3 regions of the Pseudoalteromonas sp. c7(2019) genome follow, and region 2 is predicted to be linked to each of the others. Evidence: predicted binding sites of a transcription regulator. Region 2 holds the regulator's gene; each other region holds the start of a gene.

Region 1 (4,220 bases), on a different contig from region 2:
TCAAGTATTTGTGCTTTTAATAGCATATGCGCCAAACGAATATCAGCACCAAAACCTAACATTTTACTGCCAAGCGGTGTGAGCTTACCTTTGCTATCAATAGCTTCAAGCATGTTGAGCAGGTTACTTGCTTGCTCGCATTGTTGCTCAGTGGGCTTATCGAGCAAGGTTAGCTCATCAATACTGGCTCCCCACTGCTTTGCCTCAAGCATAAGTTGGCTTATGTCTGATGTGAGTATTTCGGGATTGTCGTGGCTATTACGTCGCTCAAAGGTTTGCTTTGAGCCAATTCGATAAACAATGCCCGGCTCTATTCGCCCTGCACGCCCTGCACGTTGCACAGCAGACGAGCGCGATATACTTTGTGTTGTGAGCTCAGTAACCCCTGTTTTTAAATTAAAGGTAGCTGCACGGCGCTTGCCGCTGTCAATTACAATGCGTATGCCTTCAATAGTTAAACTGGTTTCGGCTACATTGGTGGTAAGCACTACTTTGCGCATGCCGTTTGGTGCAGGAGCAATAGCAGCTTGCTGATTGGTTTTATCTTGCTCGCCAAATAACGTTGCAACTTGGCAGTTACTGGGTAAATCGCTAAGTGCTTGCTGCACGCGTAGTATCTCAAATTGCCCAGGTAAAAATACCAACGCACTGCCTGTTTGCTCATTAAGTGCTTGTTTTATTATGGTAGGAATTGCATCAAGCCAACGGCTTTCATCTTTTATGGGTATGTATACTTCGTCTATTGGGTAGCTGCGACCGCTTGATTGAATTACAGGGCAGTCAAAAAACGCTGTATAACGCTCAGTATCAAGAGTTGCCGACATAAGCATAATGGTTAAATCTTCACGCAGCGCACTTTGGGTCTCGAGCGCAAAGGCAAGTGAGGTATCGGCTGCAATTGAACGCTCATGAAATTCATCAAATATCAGTAAATCAATATCGCTTAATTCGGGATCGTTTTGCAGCATGCGCGTTAGCATGCCTTCGGTAACTATTTCAAGAAGCGTATTAGCGCTTACTTTACTCTCGCCCCTAATCCGCAAGCCCACACTTTGCCCAACACTCTCGTTTTGGCACTTTGCTAGGTAGCTGGCAATATTACGAGCAGCTAAACGGCGAGGCTCTAGCATTACAATACGTTTAAAATGCCCATCGCGCATTAGTTGCAGCGGCAACCACGTAGATTTACCCGCACCAGGCGGCGCTTGTAATAACGTAATAGGATTACTTTGTAATGTAGTAACGAGTTGTTGATATATGTCTTGAACAGGCAGCACAGCTATTTACCCTAAATTGCTTTGCAGGCATTGTAACAAAAAACCAAAGCCTAGCTGCGGTTGATGTTTATTAATAATTGCTATTAACTACCCGATACTAATCTAATTCGCTCTGCAGGCACTCGTAATTGCTGCATTAAGTAAATTTTAAATGGTGCTTCATAAGGTTGCTCATCAACCGCTTTTTGCATGCACAAAAGCCATGCATCACTTTGCTCAATTCCTACATGTAAATGTTTATGCGCTTGAGGAATGTTAATACTGCCAAAATGTTCAGCGTATAATTTAGGACCACCTAACCAGCCCGACAAAAAATAAGCGAGCTTTTTACGTGATGCCGATAAGTCTTTTGAATGCATACTCCTTATATGCTCAGCCTCTTTTAAAGCGTCCATATTATCGTAAAACGCATTCACCAATTGTGTAATACCTGCTAACTCACCTGCCATTTTGTATGAGCAGTCACCCACTCCGTATTCACACGTTTTTGTATTCATAACTCACTCAGGTTAACTACTTTGTTTAATACCTGCATATTAGCTTAAAACAAAAATTTAAGAATGAGTTACATCAAAGCGGCGTAACTTATGTCAGCAATAATTACAGGCTGCTATGTATATTTTTTAATAAATAGCGCAATATTAAAAACAAAATCGCTCAACATAAAAATATAACCAACTGATAATAAAAACAATAAAACCATTATTATTCCTTGGTACAAGGCTTGCTACTTTATAACTGACAGTTAATTCACTAACCTAAAGTAAGGATAAACTTATGAACAGCGATCGTATCGAAGGTAATTGGAAAGAACTTAAAGGTAAGGCTCAACAAAAATGGGGCGATCTTACCAACGACGATTTAGATAAAATTGAAGGTAGCCGTACAGAGCTAGTTGGTAAAATTCAGCAGCAATACGGTAAATCTAAAGAAGAAGCAGAGCGTGAAGTTGATGAGTTTGAAAAAGGTCGTTAAACCGCGTTAACCGCTTTTAAAAAAACCGCCATTTGGCGGTTTTTTTGTTTAAGCTGTAGGTTATTTAGCTACGCTTTTAATTGGTTACCAATCGGTAACTGCCTAATACGCTTTCCGCACGCTGCAAAAATAGCATTACATAATGCTGGCGCATAAACTGGTGTAGACGGCTCGCCTACCCCTGCTGGTGGTGCATCGCTTTGTACAATTTCAACGTCAATCTCAAGAGGTGCGTCGCTCATACGCGGTACGCGATAATCATGAAAATTACTTTGCTGTACGCGCCCTTTATCAAAGGTAATACCATCGCTGATTGCAGTTGTAATACCGTAAATAGAGCCACCTTGGGTTTGGTTTTTAACGGTGTCGGTGTTTACAACCGTACCCGCATCAATGGCAACCCACGACTTAATTACTTTTAAATCGCCAGCATCCGACACTTCTACTTCAACTACCGTAGCTACATAAGTTAAAAAGCTTCTGTGTGCTGCTATGCCTAAACCTCGACCTTTAGGAAGCTCTCGCCCCCATTTACTCATGTCAGCTACTTTTTCAATAACATGGCGCAGTCTGCCAATATCTAGAGGATAAACCGCTTTATCGCCACCGTAATTATCGTATGTAGCATTTTGCTCTGTTACATCAACAATACGACTCGGACCTATAGTGTCTAGTAAATAGTCTTTTTGGTCGCGACCGGCTTTGTGCGCTGCTTCACCAATAAATGACTGAATAGCAAAGGCATGAAAAATATTTGATACAGAACGCATCCAACCAATTCGTGCTTTAGCAGGCGCATCACCGTTTTCTAACTTCATATTAGGTGTGTTAATAGGGTTATCGGTAAATCCTAAGCGCAGTTCAAAGCTTCCTGGCGTAGTCGCCCCTTCTGAAAAGGTAGAGGTGATCGGTGAAAACGCGGTGCGGTGTAAATAAGATTCTATAGCGCCATTTTTATCTAGCGATGCTTCAATGTGCTGAGCCGAAACCGCATGGTAAAAACCATGTTGTATGTCGTCTTCACGCGTCCATTGCACACGAATAGGTTTGCCTACTTTCATTGAAAGGTAAGCTGCTTCTGCTGAAAAGTCAGGTTTTGACTTACGCCCAAAACCGCCTCCTAACATGGTAACGTGAACATTAATTTTGCTCTCATCCATGCCAAGCATTGCCGCCACTGTTTTCATATCGGCTTGTGGATTTTGCGTAGCAGCCCATATATCAACACTGTCTTTGTTGTACATAGCTGTTGCACAAGGCGGCTCCATTGGTGCTTGAGCAAGATGCGGTGCGTAATAATCAGCTACCAATTTATTGCTCGATTTAGCCAACACGCCCATGGCATCGCCTTTATCACGTATGTTTGCCTGTGGAGTTTGTACTGTTTGTAATAATGACTTTTTAAATTCTTCTGAATTGTAATCGCCATTTTTGCCATCATCCCACACGACTTTTAATGCTTTACGCCCTTGCCATGCAGCCCATGTGTTTTTAGCTATAATCGCAATGCCACCTTTTGGCTGAAACTGCGGTGCGCCTTTTGGTGCAGGTATTTCAATAACATCTATAACGCCGTTTATCGCTTTTGTAGCACTGGCATCAAACGACTTAACAACACCGCCTACTACCGGCGGGCGTTCAATTATAGCCACCAGCGCTTGTGGTTCGCGTACATCGGCTGCAAATATAGCTTTACCTGTTACTAAATCGGCTAAATCTATGTGCGCCATGCCGGTATTAATATAACGCCATTCTTTGCGTGTTTTAAGCGTTAGTTTGTCAGCTTCTGGTGGCGTTATTGTAAGCGCTAAGTCGATTAAATCTTTATAAGTAAGCGATTTACCTGAGCTGTGTGTAACAACGTGTTGATTAGCAGTACAGGTTCGTGGATCAACTTTCCAAAACTTAGCGGCAGCATGCTGCATCATGTAACGTACACTTGCGCCCATTTCACGCAGGCGCTGCATG
Region 2 (4,220 bases):
GCCATGATAGACAAAATCAATGCTGATAATATTCAGGTAGATATAAAGCTATTAACAATGCGTTCGGAGCAACCCGTTATCATCACTGGACCCAATTTAAAAATCACTGGTAAAGGCCTAGAAGCCGACTTAAAAACCGAAGTGATAAAACTAATTAACCATACGCGAACCATATATTATGACCAATAAAATATTAAAATCACTTATTATTCCTACACTTATACTAGCGTTTAATAGTAGTGCTGCAGAGCAAAACACGCAACCGACTGCAAATCAAATTTCAATAAGCGCCGATAAGCAAGAAGGTCAATTAAAAGCTAATGTCGGGATTTTTGAGAAAAACGTTGAAATTATTCACGGTAACCGCCGTATCACAGCCGACCGCTTAGAAGTACATAAACGCGATGAACTTGGTGATAATAAACAATTATTAATTGCTACAGGTAGCCCTGCGCACTTTGAAGAAAAGCAATCAGATGGCACGACTATGAGCGCCAGTGCTGACGAAGTGCGTTATGATGTATCTAAGCGTTTTTTAACGCTTGTTGGTAATGCACAAGTATCGCAAGCGGGACAAAAAATAAATGCTAAAAGCATTACCTACGATATAGAGCAGCAGCTAATCAGTGCCGAAAAAGATGAAAACTCAACTGACCGCGTTCACACAATTTTAGTACCAATCGAGACTAAAAAAAGTAAAAAAAGCGACAAAGGTCAACCATGAGCACATTAAAAGCAGAGCTATTAGCAAAGAGCTATAAAGGCCGTGAAGTTGTAAAAAACGTCGGCCTTGAAGTCAAAGCTGGCAGTATTGTTGGCTTACTTGGCCCTAACGGCGCAGGTAAAACCACCACGTTTTATATGATAGTAGGACTTGTACCTAGCGACAAAGGTAAAATATCGATAGACGATAACGATATTACTCTTTTACCTATGCATAGTCGTGCTAGATTAGGCATTGGCTACTTACCGCAAGAGTCTTCAATATTCAGAAAGCTGACTGTTTATCAAAACTTAATGGCCATTTTAGAAACGCGCAAAGAGTTAAATAAACAAGCTAGAGAAGACACTCTCGATAAATTATTAGATGAATTTAGCATACAACACATTCGTGATAGCCAAGGTATGGCATTGTCGGGTGGCGAACGTCGTCGTGTTGAAATAGCACGTGCGCTGGCAGCAGATCCTAAATTTATATTACTGGATGAACCATTTGCAGGTGTTGACCCGATTTCGGTATTAGATATAAAGAAAATAATAGAACATCTTAAAAATCGTGGGATTGGTGTATTAATTACCGATCATAACGTAAGAGAAACCCTTGATGTTTGTGAAAAAGCCTACATTGTTTCTCATGGGGAGCTGATTGCATCAGGTACTCCAGAACACGTATTAAATGATAAAACAGTACGCGATGTTTACTTAGGCGAGCAATTTAGGCTGTAACATTTACGCCATGTCTTTAAGCATCTGCTAGTATTAATTATAACAACATAAAAGGATTGTTAGAGATACATGAGGCAATCACTACAGCTGCGCATGGGCCAGCAACTTACAATGACTCCACAGCTGCAACAAGCTATTCGTTTGTTGCAACTCAGTACATTGGATCTCCAGCAAGAAATACAAGAAGCTCTCGACAGCAACCCGCTATTAGAGGTTGAAGAAGCAGACTATTCAGAAGACGCTGCAGGTAAAAACGAGCAAAAAGCAGATACAGATGACATAACTGTTAGCGCATCTGCCGATGATGCTCCAAGCGAATACGAACAAGATAGTGGTGAAGCACTTGCAAAAGACACGCTAAGTGACGACATGGCTATGGATGTTAGTTGGGATGAGTACATGAGTGCCGCTCCAGCAGCATCATCGGGTCCGATGCCTGAAGACGAATCAATATACCAAGGCGCCTCTACTGAAACGCTCCATGAGTATCTAATGTGGCAGTTACAACTAACGCCATTTAGCCCTACAGACGAAGCTATTGCTATTGCTATTGTAGAAGCCGTCGATGATTCAGGTATTTTAACACTAAGCTGCGAAGAGATTTTAGAAAGCTTTAATCAAGAAAACGAAGATGATAACGAAGTCGAACTTGATGAAATTGAAGCTGTATTAAAACGCATCCAACTGTTTGATCCAGTAGGCATTGCTGCACGTAGCTTACAAGAGTGTTTGTGTATTCAGCTTAACCAGTTTGATAAAGAAACACCTTACATTAATGAAACAAAAATGATTTTAACCGAGCATATTGATTTATTAGCTGCTCGTGACTATCGTACATTAATGAAGAAAACTAAGCTCAAAGAAGAAGAGCTTAAAGAAGTAATGACATTAATACATACTCTTAGCCCTAAACCTGCAGATACTATTGTAAGAGAAGAATCTGAGTATGTTATTCCTGATGTGTCAGTTAAAAAAATTAAAGGCCGCTGGGTTGTTGAGTTAAACCCAGATAGCATGCCTAAAATTCGTGTTAATAGCCAATACGCTGCAATGTCTCGCACTGTAAAATCCAGTGGTGACAGCCAGTTTATTCGCTCGCATTTACAAGAAGCTAAATGGTTTATTAAAAGCTTAGAAAGTAGAAACGACACGCTATTAAAAGTAACAAATTGTATTGTTAAGCAACAACAAGGCTTTTTTGAACACGGTCCTGAAGCCATGAAACCAATGGTTTTAAATGATGTTGCTGAAATGGTAGAAATGCACGAATCAACAATTTCGCGCGTAACAACCCAAAAGTATATGCACACACCCCGTGGTATATTTGAGCTTAAATACTTTTTCTCAAGCCATGTAAGCACCGAAAACGGTGGTGAATGTTCATCTACAGCAATCCGTGCGCTTATCCGAAAATTAATCGCAGCAGAAAACTCAGCAAAACCATTGAGTGATAGCAAAATAGCGGATATATTGGCTGAGCAAGGAATTAAAGTAGCGAGACGTACAATCGCAAAATACCGCGAATCTCTGGCTATTCCACCGTCAAATCAGCGTAAAAGTTTGATTTAAGACGCAAAAAAAAGAGGGTAATGCTTATGCAACTAAACTTAACTGGTCGTCACGTAGAATTAACCGATTCACTAAGAGACTATATTAATACCAAATTTGCGAAGCTAGAAAGACACTCTGATCATATTAATAATGTTCATGTCATTCTCGATGTAGAAAAATTAAATCAAAAAGCAGAAGCCACCATACACGTAAGCGGTGCTGAGCTATTTGCCTCTACAGAACATCAAGATATGTATGCCGCCATTGACTCGTTGATCGACAAGCTCGATCGACAAGTAATTAAACACAAAGAGAAGCTTGCTCGACACTAATATGATGAAATTAAGCTCACTTATATGCCAGGACTGCAGCAAAGCTGCGGTCCTTTTTAATAGCAAAAAAAGAATTTTAGAGTTCATTAGCGAACTTGCCCACGACAAACTTCCGTATTTACCGCAACAAGATATTCTTAATGCTTTAATGAGCAGAGAAAAATTGGGTAGTACAGGTATAGGGCGTGGCATTGCCATTCCTCATGGAAGAATGAGCGGTGCAGAAGAGCCTTTGGCTTTAGTACTCGTTAGCGAAACTCCAATAAATTTTGATGCGATCGATAATCGCCCTGTTGATATTTTCGTCGCACTCATCGTACCAGATGGCGATAACCAGCAGCACTTAAAGACTCTAGCAACCATTGCTGATAAACTAAACAACAAAGATTTTTGTAAACAGTTACGCAGTGCAAAATCAGATACTGAGCTTTACCAAGTTATTGTCAATCAATCATAGTTTTATAAAGGGTGTTAAATGGAGTTAATTATCATAAGCGGCCGTTCTGGTTCTGGAAAGTCGGTTGCTTTACGCGTTGTAGAAGATTTAGGTTATTATTGCGTAGATAATATTCCAGTTAACTTGCTTCCTTCATTAGTTCGCAGTGTGTCTGATAGCTACGATAAAATTGCTGTTAGCATTGATGTGCGTAACATCCCTAAACAACAAGATGAATTTAACGATATTCTTGAATACTTGCCTGGCTTTGCAAAACCTACGTTATTTTATTTAGATAGCGACGATCAAACATTGATCAAACGTTTTTCTGAAACTCGTAGATTACACCCACTATCAATTGACTCGTTGCCTCTTGATTTAGCCATCAAAAAAGAAAAAGAATTACTTGATGTATTAATCACCCGCGCCGACTTTATGATAGACACGACTGATTT
Region 3 (4,220 bases), on a different contig from region 2:
ATAATCACTAAGCTCGATTGAACAGTAATCGGAATAATAGGCGCAAAAAGTACACCTGCTATTTTTTTGTTACCTAAATACGAGGCGCTAGAGTTAATTGCATTATTGAAGCTTTGTCGTATTGCTACGTTTTGTGGTGTTTTAGAATGAAACATACAAATAATTGGAGTTACAAACGCAAGCGTTACATAACTAGACTTATACTTGTTGACGACCTTTTCTAAAATAAAAGTAAAAAACAGCGTTACAAATCCACTATACAAACCTTGTACTAATGCAGCTTGAAACGTGACAGATTTAGCAATATCTGCCGAACTATTTGCCCAGTAGGCCCAACTAAAATAAAAAACGAATGACACAACGCCTGACAGTATAAGTCGAATATTCAATTAGCTACCTCAATATGCGTAAAAACTTGGTTTAATGATAACACTAGAAGTGATGGTAATATTGCCACTTAATAATAGAGTAATTAATCGCGTATTGTAGATATATAAACAAACTAATGTTAAAGACTTCCTAAATGGCATCAATACAGAATCAGAACACTGCTGTTAGTTAGAAAGCTTAATTGAAGTAAACGATAGGTGTGGCTGAGGGAATGTTGGGAGTGAGTTACAAGAAATAAATCACTTAGTTTGAGTCAATTAAAAATTAGATTTTGATAAAAAATATTTACTTTAAAAACTGATATTGTGAGCCGATCAGTACTGAAGTTTTTATTTAGTTAAACCTCAGTAGTCGGCTTACACAATATATAATCTGTCATTATTTTTTCGCAATAATGTAGATTGCATGTATTAACCCTGGGAAATAACCTAACAGTGTTAATACAATATTTAACCAAAAATGCATACCTAAGCCAACTTGCAAAAATACACCTAATGGCGGCAATAAAACTGAAAGTATTATACGAATAATATCCATGATTAAACTCCATTTAAATTAAGCATTAAAAAGGCGTAAAGCCCAGTGTTAGTGGGCCTTAACTATACTGTGTTATTCAGCAATAATAGATAGTTTATCAACTACGTCACGAACATCTTCAGCATTTTTAGCAATTTTAACTGCTAGCTGCTTTTCAGCTTCAGACTCTACTGAGCCATTCAGAGTTACTATACCGTTGTCGGTATCAACATCGATGTCTGTACCACCAACTTCTGAATCAAACAGGAAGCGAGTTGTGATTACAGTGGTGATTTTAGCGTCCGTTAAGTCGTTATCATCATCGTCCATCATGTCTTTGCTTCTATCTTTTGTGTCCATGCTTTTAACAACGGTAAGGCTGTTTTCAACATCAGATACGCCATCTAGGCTAAGTACAAGTTCTTCTGCTAGCTCTTTATCAAGCTCGCTATTAACTTTACCTGTAAGTACTACCTTGCCATTTTTTACATCAGTGTTAATGTCAAAGTTGTTTAGATTAGTGTTCATAAGTAGAACTGTTTCTGCCTTACCATCAATCCAAGCATCTTTACTTTCGTTTTCCCAGCTGTTTGCTTGGGCACCCATAGCCGTAGTACCAAGAACTAGAGCTGCGATAATAGATTTGTTAAATGTTTTCATAATCTTTCTCCTTTTGATTAAAGACACTTTAACTAATGCGAGCTTTAGGCCAACTTTATTTATATATACATTTCAATAACTTGATGTAATTTTGGGATAAGGCACTATCTATAGCTGTGTAACTATTTACAGGCTACTCGGTAAAACTTTCTCAAATAGTGAAAATAACTAGATAATTGCATTTTTGGTTAATCTATCGTTAATATAACAAAACATAAAACATCATTTAAAATTAAATCATTGATAATTAAGGTTATTATATTTGGTGCGTGCTTTGCATATAAACATCAAGAGCTGTATTAATAGTAAATATAATAAGGAATGCCCCATGTCTGTAAAAGTCGAAGACCGCCCAATAGAGCAAGTACGCGAACAAGTAATTGATCAATTAATTTATAATTACAGTCATGGGGTTATTTCTGTTGATGCATTTGAGAGACGCTTAGATAACGCGATGGATGCACCTAATAACGAAGCTCTTTTAGCCTTAGTAGAAGATTTAACACTTAATACTGATCAGCAATATAAAGCAGAAAAACAATCGCAATTTACACCACATTATAGTGCACAACAAAACAGTGATGATGATTTTACATTACGCAGCATTTTAGGCTCTAACGAGCGAAGCGGTCAGTGGGTCGTGCCAAAGAATATATATTTGAGTAACTTTATGGGATCGGTGGTGCTAGATTTTACCGATGCCATTTTTGCGCATCAAAATGTAACTATTCACGTTAACTGTATTTTTGGTAGTGATGAGATTTACGTACCAGAGCATGTAAATGTAGTGTCTAAAATGTTTTGTATTTTAAGTAGTCTTGAAAATAAATCTGTGTCGCTTAACAAACGCCAAGGTCCTACTATTCATATTGAAGGAAAGGCAGTTATGGGATCGGTTGAAGTAAAAATAAAGCGCACAATTAAAGAAAAATTTATGAGCTTTGCAAATGAGCTAAAAACCCAGTTTGGCACCGGTAATAATAACCGCTCACTATAATTGAGTAGCAGCACTTTAGCGTGCTGCTTAGTATTTTATTATAAATCGTTATTTCGCTCGCTTGGTACATCACTTAAATACTCTACAAATTCCACCTCAAACCCGGCGGGATCAATAAAGTAGACATTCTTTCTGAAAGGATTCTCGCTACCTTGCTTGCTTACTGTAAAACCCACTTTATTTAAGCGCATTACTACTGCGCTTAAATTATTAGTTACATAAGCAAAGTGTGCAAAACCAATTTGATGGCCCGATAAGTTTCTGTTTTCACCCTCACCATGATCGCTTATCGCAATGTAATGCGTGTCATCTCCAAAGTGTACCCAGCGTCTTGGTTTTCCATGCCAATCGCCTCTGCCCTCACTTCTAATCGACCAATGTGGAAATACAGCGCGATAAAATTTAAGCATACTATCTATATCACTCGCGACTAAGTTTACGTGCTCTAAATACATAATGTTGTCCTATCAATTAAGTTAGGGGCACGATAAAACCTCAAGCTAACTTTAGGTAAAGCGTTATTTAAAATTAATTCAATTTAATTAACACACAAAGGAACATAATGACTTATTAATTGCTCATTATTATTTTTTAAAAATATAGACATTTTTCAATCTTGTATAAAAAACAAACATAAGTATTTGGGGTTTATTGTTTACTTTATGTCAAAAGTCGCTAAAATACGCCGGCTGAAATATATAAACGTTCTTTTACAACCCAAAGGTAATACCATGCATCCAATGTTAAACATTGCGGTTCGCGCTGCGCGCAACGCAGGCAAAATTTTACTTCGCGCAAGTGAAGATTTATCAAAAGTTGAAGTGCAACAAAAAGGCGCTAACGACTTAGTAACTAACATTGATAAAGAAGCCGAAGCCGTAATTCGTGACACTATTTTACAGTCTTACCCTACTCACTCTATTGTTGGTGAAGAATTAGGTGAGCATAAAGGCAAGGATGATGATTACCAATGGATTGTAGATCCTATCGATGGAACAACTAACTTCATCAAAGGTATCCCTCATTACGCGGTTTCTATCGCACTTAAAGTTAAAGGTCGTTTAGACCAAGCTGTTATTTATGATCCAATTCGTGGTGAGCTTTTCACTGCATCTCGCGGTCAAGGCACTCAGTTAAACAGCAAACGTCTACGTGTTAGCAAAACTACGGTTCTTGCAGGCACTGTACTTGCTACTGGTTTCCCTTTCAAAAACAAAAACCACATGGATGCATACACTGAAGCGTTTAAAGCATTATTTGTACACACTGCAGACATTCGCCGCGCAGGTTGTTCTGCTTTAGATATGGCATACGTTGCAGCTGGCCGTGTTGATGGATTTTTTGAAATTGGTTTAAAACCTTGGAACTCTGCTGCAGGCGAACTTATGGTTAAAGAAGCGGGCGGTATGGTTGTAGATTTCGCTGGTGGTAATAACTATAACCACAGCGGCAATATTATCTGTGGTTCACCAAAATTGACTCAAGCAATTATTCGTGAAATTCGTCCAGTACTAACTGAGTCGTTACTTCGCTAATTTGATGCTATTAATAGCATGCTAAAAAGGAGCTCAGGCTCCTTTTTTTGTGCCTAAAAATAAGGGTTATCGAGCTTAATCTCTATCGTTTTGCCTTTTGTATAAGGTAGTGTATTTAAATC

What was found. The regulator sigma-54, encoded in region 2, starts transcription at its own class of promoters, with help from an activator protein. The targets are predictions, from matches to a motif close to GTTGGCACGNNNNTNGNNT.
Region 1: the regulator sigma-54 is predicted to act here: its motif matches at 1,989-2,007, upstream of GQR38_RS02130 (CsbD family protein).
Region 3: the regulator sigma-54 is predicted to act here: its motif matches at 1,602-1,620, upstream of GQR38_RS15150 (BON domain-containing protein).

What each region holds. Positions count from the first base shown of each region.
Region 1 is NZ_WTKS01000002.1:55,238-59,457, reverse strand. It holds gene hrpB (ATP-dependent helicase HrpB) at 1-1,277, opposite strand, end outside; gene GQR38_RS02135 (group II truncated hemoglobin) at 1,361-1,774, opposite strand; gene GQR38_RS02130 (CsbD family protein) at 2,055-2,252, shown strand; gene GQR38_RS02125 (molybdopterin cofactor-binding domain-containing protein) at 2,321-4,220, opposite strand, start outside.
Region 2 is NZ_WTKS01000003.1:322,779-326,998, forward strand. It holds gene lptC (LPS export ABC transporter periplasmic protein LptC) at 1-189, shown strand, start outside; gene lptA (lipopolysaccharide transport periplasmic protein LptA) at 179-724, shown strand; gene lptB (LPS export ABC transporter ATP-binding protein) at 721-1,446, shown strand; gene GQR38_RS05180 (RNA polymerase factor sigma-54) at 1,516-3,015, shown strand; gene hpf (ribosome hibernation promoting factor) at 3,042-3,329, shown strand; gene ptsN (PTS IIA-like nitrogen regulatory protein PtsN) at 3,334-3,786, shown strand; gene rapZ (RNase adapter RapZ) at 3,805-4,220, shown strand, end outside.
Region 3 is NZ_WTKS01000014.1:33,302-37,521, forward strand. It holds gene GQR38_RS15140 (hypothetical protein) at 1-389, opposite strand, end outside; gene GQR38_RS15145 (YqaE/Pmp3 family membrane protein) at 769-927, opposite strand; gene GQR38_RS15150 (BON domain-containing protein) at 1,000-1,566, opposite strand; gene GQR38_RS15155 (LiaF domain-containing protein) at 1,895-2,563, shown strand; gene GQR38_RS15160 (VOC family protein) at 2,602-3,018, opposite strand; gene suhB (inositol-1-monophosphatase) at 3,295-4,098, shown strand; gene GQR38_RS15170 (transporter substrate-binding domain-containing protein) at 4,152-4,220, opposite strand, start outside.